One region of the Peribacillus sp. JNUCC41 genome, then DNA from elsewhere that is predicted to be linked to it. Evidence: riboswitches for the same ligand, from Rfam matches in the RefSeq annotation. Region 1 holds a riboswitch; each other region holds the start of a gene.
The links. A riboswitch is a leader RNA that binds a small molecule or an ion and turns the genes downstream of it on or off. The one in region 1 is predicted to bind cyclic di-AMP.
Positions count from the first base shown of each region.

Region 2: it holds a riboswitch for cyclic di-AMP, as region 1 does, so the genes downstream of both, JNUCC41_RS05425 (TrkH family potassium uptake protein) here and JNUCC41_RS13515 (APC family permease) in region 1, are expected to answer to the same signal.
Region 3: it holds a riboswitch for cyclic di-AMP, as region 1 does, so the genes downstream of both, JNUCC41_RS10340 (cation:dicarboxylate symporter family transporter) here and JNUCC41_RS13515 (APC family permease) in region 1, are expected to answer to the same signal.

Region 1 covers NZ_CP062163.1:2,769,516-2,775,359, reverse strand. The annotation lists gene JNUCC41_RS13515 (APC family permease) at 1-1,602, opposite strand, end outside; cyclic di-AMP (ydaO/yuaA leader) riboswitch at 1,741-1,885, opposite strand; gene JNUCC41_RS13510 (hypothetical protein) at 2,079-2,231, opposite strand; gene JNUCC41_RS13505 (GtrA family protein) at 2,237-2,692, opposite strand; gene JNUCC41_RS13500 (glycosyltransferase family 2 protein) at 2,652-3,674, opposite strand; gene JNUCC41_RS13495 (DUF6044 family protein) at 3,690-5,354, opposite strand; gene galU (UTP--glucose-1-phosphate uridylyltransferase GalU) at 5,532-5,844, shown strand, end outside.
Region 2 covers NZ_CP062163.1:1,094,124-1,099,967, forward strand. The annotation lists gene JNUCC41_RS05405 (ABC transporter permease) at 1-362, opposite strand, end outside; gene JNUCC41_RS05410 (ABC transporter ATP-binding protein) at 359-1,084, opposite strand; gene JNUCC41_RS05415 (TetR/AcrR family transcriptional regulator) at 1,203-1,802, shown strand; gene JNUCC41_RS05420 (hypothetical protein) at 2,023-2,214, opposite strand; cyclic di-AMP (ydaO/yuaA leader) riboswitch at 2,548-2,690, shown strand; gene JNUCC41_RS05425 (TrkH family potassium uptake protein) at 2,866-4,197, shown strand; gene JNUCC41_RS05430 (potassium channel family protein) at 4,221-4,877, shown strand; gene JNUCC41_RS05435 (STAS domain-containing protein) at 5,019-5,844, opposite strand, start outside.
Region 3 covers NZ_CP062163.1:2,080,160-2,086,003, reverse strand. The annotation lists gene JNUCC41_RS10345 (hypothetical protein) at 310-1,092, opposite strand; gene JNUCC41_RS10340 (cation:dicarboxylate symporter family transporter) at 1,534-2,793, opposite strand; cyclic di-AMP (ydaO/yuaA leader) riboswitch at 2,966-3,112, opposite strand; gene JNUCC41_RS10335 (efflux RND transporter periplasmic adaptor subunit) at 3,308-4,570, opposite strand; gene JNUCC41_RS10330 (hypothetical protein) at 4,585-5,247, opposite strand; gene JNUCC41_RS10325 (TetR/AcrR family transcriptional regulator) at 5,479-5,844, opposite strand, start outside.

The DNA of each region.
Region 1 (5,844 bases):
ATTCAGTGTAACCAGTCGGACATCCGGCTGCCACTTTTTCCATTTTTCTTCGAATTTCTTTTCATCTTCTCTTTCAAAAGCAACATAAACGGCAATGACTTGATGCGCTGAAAGAGATTTTGCATAATTTAAAGAGTTCTCGACCACATGAGTTATCCCGGCCACAGGTACGATAATGATATTTCCTTCAATTGGCAAGATCGGCTCACATGTTGTAATCCTTAGTTGGTCACCAACTGCTTCATAATGCTTTCTGATTCGATGAAAAATTAACAGGATAATAGGTATAAAAATCAAAACAGGCCAAACCTGAGTAAACTTGGTCAAGAAGAATATCATCGTGACGATAAAGCTAATAATGGCACCAATTGAATTAATGGTTAATTTCAACATCCAGCCTTTTGGCTTTTCGCGGATCCATTTAACAATCATCCCGGTCTGGGACAGAGTAAATGGAATGAATACCCCTACAGCATAAAGCGGAATGAGATTTTCTGTATGTCCTTCAAATGAGACTATTAAGATGATCGAGGCAAGTCCCAGTATGATTATTCCATTGGAATACCCTAATCGGTCCCCTCTGATCGTAAACGCCCTCGGTATGAATTTATCCTTCGCTAGATTTACCGCAAGCAGAGGGAAGGCCGAATAGCCAGTATTGGCCGCAAGTATCAAGATCAAAGCAGTTGTACCTTGAATGAAGAAATACATGAAATTCCGTCCAAAGATCTCTTCAGCAACCTGGGAGACGACCGTTACCTCTGCGCTAGGGACAATGCTTAAAGAATAGGCTAAGAATACGATTCCCGAAAATAATACAGCTAATAAGGAACCCATCGCTATTAAAGTTTTCGCCGCATTATTCGGTGCCGGATCTTTAAAGTTCGGGATTGCATTGGAAATAGCTTCGACTCCTGTCAATGCGGAGCTTCCTGACGCAAATGCTCTTAGCAGTATGAATAAACTGATGCCCGCTACCGGAGTCCCGATGGGCGTGTGCAATTCAGGTGAAACTCCCCCTGTCAAAATCTTGTAAATCCCGACACCAATCAAGATGAACAATGCTAAAACGAATAGGTACACCGGATAGGCCAAAACAGAGGCCGACTCCGTAACCCCCCGCAAGTTCAGGATTGTAAGCAGAATGACGAAAATGATGGCTATGATGACATTATATGAATGCAGGCCGGGAAAAGCGGACGTGATTGCATCCGTACCTGCAGAAACACTAACAGCCACAGTTAATATATAATCCACCAATAAGGATCCTCCAGCTATCAGCCCTGGATTGACTCCCAAATTATTTTTTGAAACCACATATGCCCCCCCGCCATGCGGATAAGCGAAAATGATCTGTCTATAGGACAAGATCAAGGCGGTTAACAGGATCAATACTCCGATTGCGATAGGGAGGGAATACCAGAATGCTGCAGCACCGACAGTGATCAGAACGATCAATATTTGCTCAGGTCCATAAGCAACCGAAGACAAAGCATCAGAAGATAATATCGCCAAAGCCTTTGTTTTGTTAAGCTTTTGTTCACCAAGTGCATTTGATTTTAAAGGTCTCCCAATCAAGAATCTCTTTATAGAAGATAACATCAAGTATTCACCACCATATTAAATTTATAATTTTATGCTACCCTGCTGTAGCAAAATACAAGAAGAAATAGAAAAATGCCTACAAGTCATAACTAAATAGACCTGTAGACATCAATTTTTTTGTCTAACAAGCTCCACCTTCCTTCTCATATAACGCTTACGAGGTTAGCTGTCGGATTCGGACCTAAGAGTAGCCCTACCTTGAAAGGATTCACCCCTTGGATTGTTGTAACAATCCCAATACCGGGTCCCCCGCACCATAAGGTTTAAGCGATTTAGAAATATGAAACTGTTGATTATCATACTCCCGTGAAATGGAAAAGTAAATGAAAATTTTGCTCGGAAATATAATTATTTTTTGTATGCGAGGTTTTATTCTTGACGTATATTACATAAGTCATGCAAACACATGGTTCGAAGGGAGGAACGGAGCGTCCAAAAAGAAAAAAAACAAAGAGTGAATGAACAAAAGATGGTCAGAAAAGGAATAAATGATTGCCACTTGGAGAGTGTGAAGGATGAAGTGAAACAGATCTGCCCCCAGCTTGAGTCGTTATACTTGCATTGATTTTCGCTTTCGATTCCACTTTAATTCCCATCCAATCGGGGGCATTATCCCACTGCTCCATCCTAATTAGTTCCTGCCTTCTTGAATTGGTCTTAAATTGCTTTTTTTAAAGACAAAGTATTTCTGACCAATATAGTTGAGAACTGTGTAAAAAATGGCTCCTATCATCACAGCCACATTTTGTTGTATGGGTAAATGAACGGATCCTTCCATTGATTCGGCAATAGCTTGGCCTAAAGAATATGCGGCGGAATAACAGATCAGGATGACGCAAAAGAAACGTGCAACTCCCCTTCGCCATTCTATATCACTTTTAAAGGTAAAAGTCCTGTTCAAAAGAAAACTCGTTACAGCTCCCGTACCATTACCGATAAAGGTGGAGACCCAGTAAGATAATTCAAGAACATTCATGAGAAAAAGCATGAGGGAAAGTCCAAGCGCTGTATTGACTATCCCAACCAATAAAAAGCGGATAAAGGAGTTAGTGTGTTTTAGATAGTTTTTCAATACTGTTCCGTTCATTGTCTAGTTGCTCCCGTTTTTTTAAATCGAGCGGATTAAATAGGTCCAGATCAACTATATATTTAGGCCGGCGTTTGGATTCATTATAGATTTTACCGATATATTCCCCAATCAAGCCGACAGCAATCAGCTGTAGGCCACCGATCAACCATATGGAGGTGATTAATGAAGTCCATCCAGTCTCGGTCTGCCCATAAAACTTTAACCATAAAAAGTAAGACCCAAAGAGTAAGCTAATGAAAAACGAAAGACATCCTAGCCATAAAACAAGCCGAATCGGTGTAACTGAAAAGGAAGTAATGCCATCAAGCGCAAAAGCAACCATCTTCTTAAATGGATATTTCGTTTCCCCAGCCAATCTTTCTTTTCGATCATAATAAACAGAGTCCGTCTTAAACCCAATGAGCGGTACGATTCCCCGTAAAAAAAGATTCGTTTCATCAAATCGTTCCAACTCCGCGATCGCCCTTTTACTCATTAGCCGGAAATCCGCATGATTATAGACAAGGTTAACCCCCATCTTGTTCATCATTTTATAAAAACCAGTTGCAGATGTTCGTTTAAAAAATGAATCAAGGTCCCTTTTCTGGCGGACACCGTATACAATTTCACACCCTTCATTGAATTTCCGGATGAATTCAGGGATGACTTGAATATCATCTTGTAAATCTGCATCAATGGAGATCACACAATCCGAGGCTTCTTTAGCTGTAAACAATCCTGCCAGAAGTGCATTTTGATGTCCTGCATTCCGGGAAAGCTTTAGCCCACGAACAAATTCATTATTTATCGTTTCCTTATAAATGATCTTCCAAGTTTGATCTTTACTTCCATCGTCAACCAATAGAATTTTACTTTGACCAGAAACAACGTTTTCTTCAACTAACCCCCTCACCAATCCACAAAGCTGGGAAATGGTATCCTGCAATACGCTTTCTTCGTTATAACAAGGTACAACAATCGTCAGTATCGGTGAATTCACTCTATTCCCCCCTTTTCACATGACTCTGTATAAATAAATTTTCCATACGCTTCCTTTTTTTGTGAAAATCCTATCTAGTACCAATCCGTTTTCCTCCGCGTTGTTGATTGGTATGGCAGAAAATATATACTTGCCACCTAATCCTTTAAACGCATCCATATTAAGGTCTAAATTTTCCAGCTCTTTCCTCGAGCTTTTCTTGAACATATAATGCTTCCCAAGCTCATCGGAAAATAGGTAACAACGTCCTCCCCATTCATCAAAGTAGATTCTGATGTTTTTATTCTTAGCCAATTCGTTTTCAATTATTTGACGAAATTGATGTTTATAAGTAAGTGGATAGAAATTGTTATAGCTATCTAGCGTGTAAAATCCATTAAATTGTGCAATTGCGGGATGCAGTCCAATGCTGGCAACACGATATTCTTCTTGCGGAAGGTCAATATGATCTTTTATTTCCCGAAAAAGGCTTTCTGAATAGAACTCTTTAAAAGAAGGTTTTTTATTATGAGTGATTTCTTCATTGAATCCCATCAAGACCATAATTTGAACGGCGATGAAAATAGAAAGGGTTTTCTTAGCATAATCGCTGTTTTCCCAAATGATCTTTATCGCGAGGGCAAACCCCACGTAAATGACCATCGGCCTTAAGAAGTGAAATCTGGCAAAATTAAAGGTATCCAGGGTGTGAAACCTTTCCGTTAAAGGAACCCAGCCTTTATAAAACCAAAATGCGTACCACGCTGAGAGGATAAAATTCAAGCAAAATAAAAAAACATATACCTTTTCCTGTCTCCACAGTTTTTTGGTCAGAATAATATAAAAGGCAAAAATGGTAATCGGCAGGATGATAAGCGCATGTACAGTCATGACATGCGTATGGCCAAGAACAAAGTTTTTGAATGTAAGTTTAATGACCCACTCGAGGGGCAGCCTTGCGTGAAAATATTCATCTCTGCTGTTTGGCTCCGAATCAAAAATGAATGAAGCAACCAAACGATACTCCACCATTCCAAAAATGACCGTCATATACACGATTGAAAGAAGAAACGTTATATTCCATCCTTTTTTCCTGATCAAATCCGTTAGCCAAAGAAACCCCATTGCAACAAGGAAAAAGAAAAAGCCAAGTACGATGCTTGAATAAAGCGGTAAAAGTGTAAGGACCAAATAATTCTTCCAAGAATGGTCCTTGCCGCGAATATTCAAAAAAGCCCAAAGTGCAAGCGGCATTCCAAGTGTACTGAGCATTCCCGATGGCCAGAATGGGGTAAGGGCAAAGGCTAAGGATGTTCCAACCCTAATCCAGCCTGATCGGGATCCTGTAATCAAATGTTTCTTTAATAGGATATACATACCAAAGAATGCAATAAACCTTGTTAATGCCTGGCTCATTGCATATGCAACCATTGTCGGAAAAAGTGAATGAAGCCACACGATAATACTGAACTCACTGCCAAAAGCATTTCGGGGCAGCCCATTCATAATCTGGGGAATTTTGGCGTCTATTGCACCGAATAACTCACCGCTCTCTGAAAGGACTTTATACCAGGCAAGGTTGGAATCCAAATTATCATGTACGCGAATATGCGCATTTTCCCCAAGGATGAATAAAGGAGAAAGATATAAAACAATGACGAGTAAGGCAAAAAGGATTTGAACTCTCTCTTGATTTTCAATTGGCAAAATATACACCTCTTGACTCAATTCATATATCCATAATATTTGCTTCAAAGGTAAATCTATTCTATTTCAGGGATTTATTTTAACCCATTTTGAAATAGGTCAACCAATGACCACATAAAATGAAGGGTAGAACAAAAAACATATTAAAGAACCTTAAAAAGGGGCTGGGCTATGATAAAGAAAGCGGTGATTCCAGCAGCCGGTTTAGGAACACGATTTTTACCTGCGACGAAAGCTCAACCAAAGGAAATGCTGCCGATTGTCGATAAGCCGACCATTCAATATATTATCGAGGAAGCGGTACAATCAGGGATTACAGATATTATCATCGTTACTGGGAAAAACAAACGTGCAATCGAAGATCATTTCGATAAATCCATTGAACTTGAAATGCTTCTGCAAATGAAAGGTCAAAATGATCTGCTTAAAATCGTGGAGAACATTTCCAACATGGTGGATATCCACTATGTAAGACAAAAGGAAC
Region 2 (5,844 bases), 1.7 Mb from region 1:
TTCCCTTGCAAAGCATGCATCATTTGCATTTGAACGGCCTTTGCACGGGACGGTTCGTCGTTCAATAGTGTCAGTTTCATTTTTCCATTTTCAACATGCAGCCAGCCATCCGTATCATTTTCTATCATTTTTTCCTGAGAAAATTCCTCAGCAGCCGATACTTGAAAATCCGCTTGTTTCAATGCTTTGACCACGGTTTCATTACTGCCTGTAACAACGAGTTTCAAATCACTTGCTTCTGTATCGAAAATAAAATACATGAGCGTTAAAATGAGCAATGGAGCCAGGAAAAATAAAGCGAGTGTCCTTCGATCCCGGCGCAGCTGCTGGGTAATTCGAGTAACTAGAGAAGCCATTCTCATTTTAGGCCACCTCCAATCCTTAAAAAAACATCATCAAGCGTTTCCGCGGCAAATTGTGTTTTTAAAGCTGCCGGGGTTCCTGCCGCGATGATTTCACCTTCACGCAGCATCGCTAGTTTATCGCATCGTTCCGCTTCATCCATCACATGCGTCGTGATGATGATCGTCTTATGATCTTCGTTTCTTAAACGCTCAAGTTCCCGCCAAATCGATTGTTTCAGCAAAGGGTCTATTCCTACTGTCGGTTCATCCAAAATGAGAATCTCCGGATTTTGGATGAGTGCCGCCGCCAGTGACAGACGGCGTTTCATTCCCCCGGAATAATGCGCAACCCGAACATTCAAATCGCTCGTCAACTGTACGATTTCGGCTGCATATCGAATGCGTTCCCTTCGTTCCTTTTTCGAAAAACGGTATAGCTTCGCAAAAAATTCGAGATTTTCAGCTCCGGTCAATTCTGTATATAAAGCATCGGACTGTGCCATATAGCCGACATCCATTAACAGCGCTCGATTTGGCACTTCATGATCCAGAACCGTGACTTTACCCGCATCAGGCTTAATCAATCCGACAATCATTTTAATCAAGGTCGTCTTTCCGCATCCGGATGGACCTAGCAAGCCAAAAATTCCGTTTTTTTCAATACTCAGGCTCAATGGCTGAATGACCTTTTTATGATGAAAACCTTTGGCAATCCCTTCAATGGAAATCGCATTTTTCAATGTACACACATCCTCCCTCTTTAATTAACACAGTGTTGAGTGTATCATCATTCTAAGGCAGCATTTGTTCTAATACAATCAACATATTTGGAAAAATGTTCAGTGAAGGAGACATTACATGGCATCGATTCATGAGGATATGGTACAAAAGACGAAGATGCAGATACAACATCATTTTATTGCACTCGTTGAAACAGAGGGGTTCTCACATGTATCAGTGAAGAAAATTGCAGAGCGCGCCAACATTAATCGGGGCACATTCTATTTACATTACACAGATAAATATGAATTAATGGATCACTTACAGCAGGAATTGTTAAATGAACTTCAAACCCGCATTACTGCCATTTTACCGAAAGAGGCTTTCAGGGCTCTTCATCAACAGCAGCTTTACCCGCCCTTCGTAGAGATCTTTCAATTCATCAGTGAACATGCCCACGCTTTGAGGGCCATTCTTGGTGATCAGGGCGATCCTTCTTTTGCCAAAAAAATAAAGCGCGTATTCGGTGAAGTACTATTGGATCGTTTGATCAGCCAGCACCCAGCAGCTAAAAATGAAGCGTTCCGCATGTATATGCACGCCTTCCTGACATCGGCGATTTTAGGGGTGATACAGGAGTGGCTGGAGAATTGTGAAGAGCAAACGGCGGAAGAAATGGCGAAAATCCATTTTCAAATCTTGAACTTCATCAGCCAATTGCGCACATTCATACAATGAACGAATCATCAAAGGCATGTTCCATCAACATGCCTTAAAATCGGATTACATCTTTTTTCTTCGCTTTCACCTCTACATTCCCAACGCAAAAAAACTCATTTTTAAATAAATGAGTTTAAAAGCAAAACAAGATATGGATTTTTCGCTCAGCGTTCCCGGATAGTACACAGGGATTTCATAATTGAATAGTACCGCTAATGATGTTGGGATTTTAGTTGATTTACCTTAGGGAAAACAATTTTAAAAACGGATTCTTTTTCTTATCCGTTATCCTTAACTCATCCATGATGATTTGATCCTCATGATCGGCTATCCATTTCCTTAGTGCATCTTTATCCTGGCATTGTGTTAAATATGTCTGGCCACCCTTGCCTGTAGCATTAATAACATATCTATTGAACGTTTTCTCCATAATTGCCCGCCTTTTTAGTAAAATGTCTTGAATCTTTAAATACGAATGCAATGCTTTTTCCTTTATCATTTACAAAAGAAACATAAAAATATATATATTAGAAATTTTGATTGGCAATAGCGTGTTCCGCTTGAAAGTATTGAATAAAGTACTTCGAGCTGGTTATCATAATTGGATTAATCGAACCTATCATAATGTGCTAACTAATATTTGTCAATACGTTTTTTCAATGTAAATGAAACGTAAATTTTCAGTCTTGTTAAAGAAATATTTTTTTACGATTTAGGGGTTTACAACTGATAAATGATGGGAGTAGAATACGTTTATCAATTTAATGCATTTCGGCCTAAACTCAAGGGAATTGAGTACGGAGGACCCAATCAATTGGGGTTAATTCTGCCTTGCAGAAGGGATGAGATCAGCTCTTTCGCCATCCTACCCGTCAGCTAACTTCGTCGGCTAAAGCGAGGGAGGTCATAAGACCGCCTATTTCGGGAGTTTTTTTTCACGCTTTTTGTGGCAAAATAACTGTTCGAAGTTTTTGCTGGTCTTTTTATTATGCCTTTAAAAAGATTCTGAAAGCAGATTGATGATTAAAGCATCATACAGTTTTACACAATTTTTTTATAGGTAGGGATGATTTATTTGAGAATGACAAAAAGTTTATTGGATCCGCCAAAAATACTTGTACTCGGCTTTGCCATCCTGATACTTATTGGGGCCTATTTATTAACCCTGCCGATTTCCACTGAAAATGGCATTGGCCTTCCTTTTCTGGATGCTTTATTCACCGCAACTTCCGCTACATGTGTAACAGGATTGGTCGTAGTGGATACGGGATCGACTTTCACCACTTTTGGTGAGTTGGTCATCTTAACACTGATTCAGATAGGCGGTTTAGGGTTCATGTCATTTGCGACATTTTTCTTTTTCCTTTTAGGCAAAAAGATTTCTTTAAAAGGCAGGTTACTCTTGCAGGAGTCCTTAAATAATCTATCCATGGCAGGTGTAGTCAGGTTAGTAAGACGGCTTTTAATTTTCACGGCCATCATTGAGGGCATGGGTGCCCTTATTTTATCGATTCGCTTTTCTTTTGACATGCCAATCGGAAAGGCAATCTATTACGGGGTTTTTCATTCCATATCGAATTTCAATAATGCCGGCTTTGATTTAATGGGGGAATTCAAGAGTTTGACCCCTTATGTATCGGATCCATTCGTAACCCTTACGGTCGTCTTCCTCATCACGTTTGGCGGAATAGGTTTTATCGTGATGAATGAACTATACGAATACCGTGATACCCATCGTTTATCCATACATACGAAGGTTGTTCTGACGACTAGCTTGGCACTAACGATTGTCGGCGCAATTTTAATCTTTTTATTCGAGTTCGGTAATGCCAAGACATTGCAGCCTTTATCTTTCATGGGTAAAACGCTGTCCTCATTATTTCAATCGGTTACACCTAGGACGGCAGGCTCCAATACGTTGAATATCCCTGATTTAACTCAACCTACATTACTGCTCATCATTTTCTTGATGTTCGTCGGGGCTTCGCCCGGATCGACTGGCGGCGGAATTAAAACAACCACATTAGCAACGCTTGTCGGGACGGTTTGGTCACAGATTAAAGGAAAGGGTGATGTGGTATTATTCCGTCACCGCATTGTGAGTGAAACGATCTTTAAAGCATTATCCGTTACATTCATTGGCGTATTCATGGTTTCAATCATCTCCATTCTGCTGACCATCACTGAAAGCGGAACTGATTTCTTGATGATTTTGTTTGAAGCCACTTCAGCATTCGCCACCGTGGGACTTTCAATGGGGTTGACCCCCGAATTATCACCGGTTGGCCGGATGCTCATCATTTTCACGATGTTTGCAGGCCGTGTGGGTCCTTTGACTTTGGCCTTTGCCATCGCTATGAGGCGCAAACCAGATCCGTTCCGACGTCCAAAAGGGAAAATCATGATTGGTTAAACATAAATGAAGGAGTGTAAAAGATGGGAAAACGACAATATGCCGTGATCGGTTTAGGCAGGTTCGGAACCAGTGTGGCCCATAGATTATATACGGCTGGCCAAGAGGTATTGGGTGTTGATGTCAACGAGGAAAGAGTAGAGAATGCGGAAATGAGCGTTACCCATGCGATCATGGCGGATACGACGGATGAAGATACTTTGAGGTCAATCGGAATCCGTAATTTCGATTGTGTCATCGTAGCCATCGGAAATGACATGCAATCGAGCATTTTAACTACCTTGCTTTTAAAAGAGCTTGGGGTCGATAAGGTCATTGCCAAAGCACTTAATAAAAATCACGGTCAGGTGCTCACTAAAGTCGGAGCTGACTGGGTCATCTATCCTGAGAGGGATATGGGGGAACGGGTCGCGAATCAGCTCCTGTCCCCTAACATGCTGAACTATATAGAGCTCTCTAAAGAATACAATATCGAGGAAATCATCCTGCCCATGAGCATGAAGGGAAAAAGCCTCAGGGAGCTTGATCTACGGGCAAAATATAATATCAGCGTCATTGCCATAGTGAGTAATGGAGAAATCATCATAGCCCCCTCACCAGATCAGGATATCCATGAAAATGATATGCTTTTAGTGGTTGGCAATAAAAAAGATCTAGCCGTCTTTGCCAATATTGAATAATCCAACAGGTTCCGGCTTTTGCTTTTTGGGCCCTGTATCTATTTTGAGTGCAGCATGACTTATACATGCCAGAAGACCCCCATATGGAGGTCTTCTCGATGAGGTTTATAACGAGCATCCCATGCCCTGGATATGTATGTATTATTTCATCGTACTGATTGCCTGGGCAAGAGTGGACTTTATCGTCACTTTATCAAAAGGAAGTTGAAGCTTTACGGCAGTCATGGCTATTTCCGGCCGAAGTCCTGAAAGGGTTGTTTCAATACCGATCAAATGTAAGGATTCAATCAAATGCGACAGCTGGAGGGCGGATGCACCATCTATTGAATGAACGCCCGATAGGTCAATGAAAAGCCTTGTGACATTTTTTTCAACGCATTTTTGTAAGGTGTTTTCAAGCAAGGTCATGCCCCTTGTCGTGTCAATATTGCCTATCAAGGGAAGCAACGCCATGTTATCTTTAAGGGAAATGATGGGCGTGCTCAATTCATCGATCGTTGCCTGTTGGGCTTTCATGATTTTATTGGCATATCTATGATTCGCTTCAGTAAACCTCTCCATCACTTCACTGAACACCTTCACCACTATCCGGTACCAGGAATTTATTTCTTCCTGTGGATATTGGTCACCATGCAATTCCACAAACCTGTCAATATAATCAAGGTATTGATCTTGCGTTCTAAAAAACTCCCTCAATATAAAATAGATGGGTGTATTTAAATGCTGCTCATCCTTACCGATATCTTCAATCCAATCATCAAGCCTCTTAAAGAATTCCCTCTCCCCTGTATCGAAGACCTGAAAGAAACGCAAATGGAATTCATTATTTTGCTGTTTAAGTTTTTTAATCACTTTGGGATCGGATGAGCTATAAACACCCGCTTTATCGCTTTTATCCAATGTTGCGTACCAATCATCAGTCAATTGTGCTGCCGCGCCCACTAAAAAGGAATATAATTCTTTATTT
Region 3 (5,844 bases), 690 kb from region 1:
CTTCCATCATTGGGGCTTTTCCAATGATGGTTAGTTAAGCCAATCGGGCTTTTACAGGCTGTTGGCCACCACATTTCTTTTTCTTTACATTTGCCTTCCGCTTCCCTTACAGCCTGTTAAGGCGGGATAAAGCGAAACTTCCATCATTGAGGCTTTTCTAATGATTACCGTTATCAGAACGCAGAATAACACCGCCACGTCCTGTGAGCCGCCCTCTCTTGTCTTTTATGCATGAGATGGTAAGTCTTACACCTAAAAAATTGGAGGATGACAAATAATCCAATCCACTAACCTCGGAAGTTGGGATAATCAGGATGATGATGTGTTTTTAATAACGCTTTCCCATACTTTTTCTTTTCGATTGAAGATAATAAAGGCATCGGGCTCATAAATAACTCTATCCGAAAAGTCGTCATGCATCTCATCCATGTTTAAATAATCCCCTACGACCCATGCAGGTATCTCAATTTTCGTTCTTGTATACTTAACATCCCGAAAGGAAAAAGCGAGCCCCTCTCCCAGAATATGAGCCAAGGAAGAAATGATTTCTGCAGGAATCGCTGTCAGCTCTTTTTTCTTTCTGATTCCAAGCCATGTCCTCTCTACTTTTAATGGCTCCAGCTTTAGCGGAATCAAGCTTCCTAACATCATATAATATGTCGAAAGAGAACGAAAATAAATTTTATTGAACCAACCATCATCCTGGGCAAGGTACACAAATTGATTATTCAATTTACGGAAAAACGGGGGACTCAGATGGGTTTTAGCGTGTCCTAAATATAAAAGTTCCGCTATTTCCCTTCCATCCAATTCATCCAGCCCTTCCGCCTCTTCAAAATCGACCCAACAGAAATCTCCATATGCCCGAACATTTTCTTTAACGAGCTTTGCAATATCCTCAGATGAAGCGCTCTCTAGCAGGACATTCAAATTGTATTCCCCACCATCGAATTGATGTTTCAATAATAAGATCGAATCCAAGGTATATGGCAGCGAATAGACGAATTCACGAAAATTGAGTCCATTAAAAAGGACAAACCGTTCGGAAGCCTGCATATACATATATAAGATATCATTGCTATCATTCTTCATAACCTGACCTCCTCCGAGCTCTCAATCAATAATGTTATTTTATCAAACTTTTGGGTTTTCACATAAGTTATATACCACCCAACATTAATCATCATCAGCATCATGTACATAACACGATTCACAAAATCCATATTTTAGTGAAAAATTCCGAATAGGAGGAATTGATTTTGGGTAAAGTTAAAAAAGCTTTTGTCATTCATCCTTTGCATGATGCCGCTTCCATTGATGCAACTAAAAGATCAGGTCTATGGCAATCAGAGAAATTTGCCTTTTGAAAAATATTTATATCAGGTTGATGCAATCCTTGATATCGGATGCGGTACAGGAAGAACCACACTCGCACTATATAAAAAAAGGGTTCCAAAATATAAAAGTGAAAGCGCATTTTATTTCAAATCAAAAAAAAAAATCCAGAGTGACATTTCACTCTGGATTTTTATATTAAGAAACTTGCTCTAATTCTTTTTTGGAAGGAGGGTTGAATTGACCTTCCCATTTAGAGATGACGATTGCTGCAAGTGAATTACCGATAACGTTTACAACTGTACGTCCCATATCAAGAATACGGTCGATACCAGCAATAAATGCTAGACCTTCAATAGGAATACCGACAGTTCCCAATGTCGCTAAAAGAACTACGAAAGATACACCTGGTACACCAGCAATCCCTTTGGACGTGATCATTAACACTAGCATTAGCGTAATTTGCTCATATGCGCTTAAGTCGATGCCGTACATTTGAGCGATGAAGATAGCTGCTAACGCTTGGTATAATGTAGAACCATCAAGGTTAAAGGAGTATCCAGTCGGAATTACAAATGTAGCAATATGTTTCGGACATCCCGCTTTCTCCATTTTTTCCATGATTTTCGGAAGAACCGCTTCTGAACTTGCAGTAGAGAAAGCAAGAATCAATTCTTCTTTTAGAAGTTTAATCAACGTAAAGATATTGAATCCGACAAATTTCGCAATAAGACCAAGAATGACTATTACAAAGAAAATCATTGTTCCGTAAACAGAAAGCGCTAACTTTCCTAACGGAATTAAAGATTCCAAACCGAATTTGGAAATAGTCACACCGATTAGTGCAAATACACCGATAGGAGCAAATTTCATGACCATGTTAGTTAGGTAGAACATTCCTTCAGCTACACCTTGGAAGAAACGGAATACTGGTTTACCCTTTTCACCGATGGCCGCAATACTAAGTCCAAACAACACGGAGAAGAAAATGATCGCTAGCATATCGCCTTCTACCATGGCTTTAACTGGATTGGATGGCACAATGTGAACGATTGTATCCACGAACGATTCATGCTGCTTAGTTTCGGCTGTATCAACATAGGTAGAAATATCAGTTTGTTCTAGCTTGTCCATATTCACACCAGCACCAGGCTGGATGATATTCGCTGATATTAAACCAACAACAATCGCAATCATCGTTACCACAACAAAGTATGATATTGATTTAGCTCCAAGTTTACCTACAGCTTTCAAATCACCTACACCAGCAACTGCAACGATAAGGCTTGAAACGATGATTGGCACTACAATCATTTTAATCATTCGTAGGAAAATGTCTCCGAATGGTTGTAAAAAGTTTTGGGCCGTCTCACTACCATAAAAAATGGCACCAACGATAATCCCTAGAATTAAACCAATAAAAATTTGGCTAGCTAAACTTAGTTTGAATTTCTTCATTTACTTTCCTCACCTTCCATAAAGTCTTTGATGCAAAAACATTTTTGTCTCGGTAAGGGAAACAAGATACTAATAAAAGAAAGTAATTTTTCTTTTTTTGAAAAACTCTGTCTTTACGCCGAAAAAAAAGACACTTCATGTGTCGATTTCTTATTGGCGTGAATATTCACACATGTTCCCTTAAAGACGCTGACGAGGTTAGCTGTCGGGTTAGGAATTGGAAACACAAAGCCCTTTCATTTCTGAATTCACCCCTAGCGGATAAAATCCACAAAAATGGGTCCCCCGTTCTTGGAATAAGATTAAGCGAGTTAACTTATAATAAAATATTATACTAAAAATGATAATCTGTAAATATTTAATCGCATCCGTTTATAAAAAATCTTTAAATATGTCTGAATATTCTGTATTAATCGCTATTATATCTATAATTACTATCCCAATTTTTGATCAATAAGTTATATTGATATAATTAATGAATAATTTGACATCACCTCTTTTGTTAAAGGAACGGTTATTTTTCCAAAATGCCAAGTAACAGATATCTTACTTTTTCCCTAGAGGTGAATTTTTTATAAGTCGGAACTTTCACTTTTTCAAATTGAATCGGAGTAATAAAATTAGAGTGGTTCTTCACTGCCACATCCGGCTTCAGCAGGATGACGTCACCTACAGACGGCCCCTTTATTATTTCTTGCTTTCCTTCCGCTTTAAGCCCTTTTGTAATGTAATGTTTATCTACATATCCTTTTTTTGTCAATTTGTAAATATAAGGATTTTTTTGGTAATTCACCGCCTCTATAGGTACGGAGGGTACACCGGCTTTCTCATTGGTTATTACAGTAAGATCCACTTTGGATCCCACTAACAAAGGTTCCGTTACTTCGCCTTCCGGTTCGATTAAAGCCTGAAATGGAAATCTGTTATCTTTTTTTAACGACGGCTCTTCAGCTGGATAGGAATGGATACGGCCTATCGTTCCTTTCAATGCCTTTTTTGAATCAGAGGAACTTGCTTTTATAGTCATGCCCACTTCAGCCTTTTTCATTTCCTCTTCGGAGAATTGCCCTTCAATTGCCATATTTGTAGAAACAATGGATATGATGGGATTTTTCAGGTTTTTATTGATATTTTTAACTACACCATCAGCCTCGCTCGTCGTCACGATAGCATTGGACTGCTCCTCAATTGAACTCAATTTTGCGTCAAGCATTTTCACTTTTTCATCCAAACTGTTTCTTTCCAGTTCCTGCTTGTACATTTCTTGCTCAATGTTACTTTTAATAAGATCCGTCGAGTTTGTGGTTAAATCAGTACTCAAGTTTTTTTCCACCGATTCATCAATGGCCGCTATTCCAGAATCACTGGTCAGGGACCCTTGATATGCCCTCAACTTGCCTATGTATTCTTCAATCCCCGCAATTTCTCCCTCAGCTGCCGTTTTTTCCGCTTCTAAATCCGCTTTTAGCGCATCAAGTTCGGTCGTCTCATACTCAAACAATGAAGATCCAGCCGTAATCGTATCGCCTTCTTTTACAAGGAATTTCTTAAAATCATTTTTCTTGGTATCAAAATAGATATCATACACTTCTACAGGTTTAATTACCCCATTTGTTTGAATAGTATCCCTAATTGTATCCTTTTTTACCTTTGTCCAGTTTTCAACGAAAATAGTTCGTTCCACTTTGCTTTCTTTTTTTTCAAGAAGGTATATGTTAACGGCTATTAAGACTATCGATGCAATCGAGACCGCTGCTATTTTCCATTTTCCGCTCATTCTTTTCACCCGCCTTATACAAATACGCCTACTTGGATGTATGCTAAAAAGGCTTTAACAAACCATGTGGCCAGATAGAATAGAACAATCATTAAAAGGACCAAATAATTATTTCGGTCTGAAAATTCCTTTAAATAAAAATATTGCAGAGCAATAATAAGAAATTGAAAAATGGTGATTTCGCTGAAAAAGTGAATGAAATAATCACTTCTGAGAAAATACTGACTGATGATCCCAAATGAAAAAGGATTGGCATCGCTGCCTATATCCATTAAAACAAATAGAGGAACCAGTAATGTTTTTTCCATTAATTGCAAACCAAAAAGAATCATTTGAACGATGACTAATTTTATATATGGGATATCAGTGACGATCCAAAAGAATAGAGCTGCTAAAAATATGTATATGGAAGGGGTGAGTATGCCTGTTACTATATTGCCGCTCAAAATCAGCAACTTTGCTGCTTCGAATTCATTGGCACTCATCGTCGTGACTTCTTTGGAAAATGATTCTGAACCAATGCCAAAATATCCCCCGATGGCAAAAATTATTAGACTAAGAAAATATAAAAATAGTAATTTCAATCCAAGCTTTGTGACTGCCTCTGCATTTTGCAGCTGATAACGACTCCGATAAGGCTCTAAAATGCCCTTTAACAATCCGACCTGGTACACCATATGTGGTCCTCCTGAAAAAAATGATATTTCATCATATATTTTATCTTATTTTGGAAACAATTGCAGAAATAAGGGATGAATATACAAAAAAAACACATAAGCCTTCCCTTCAAATTTAATCCCCACACTAATTTGGTGTTAATGATGATAATTGAAAGAATTTCCTAACCACCGCTTTTGAAACTCATTAACAAATGAAAAAAGAGGCTATACGCCCCTTTCGTAAAACCTTCATATATTCAGCAAATAATCCTTCATCATTAAGATAAGCTTCGAACCCAAGGGACTTCTTTTTTCATTTTTTTCCAAAAACAACAAAAGGCTTTCCAAGATGATGGGATTTGGCCTAACTTTTGAAAACTCTTCCTGGATCGCCTTTAAAGCTTCCGTATTCTTGTTTGTTTCCATTCCCTCTTCCTTACGTGTTTCCACTTCCAGCATCCTGACGATGATCGAATGGATTTCCTCTTTAGGGCTCAAATCCCGCATCGAGCATCCTGGTAGTGGAAATTGTTTCAATAATGGATCTTCATTGTTCTGCAGGCTTGCGATGATTGAATCCATCCGGTTCAATATGAAGCTAGGTAACAATTCCAC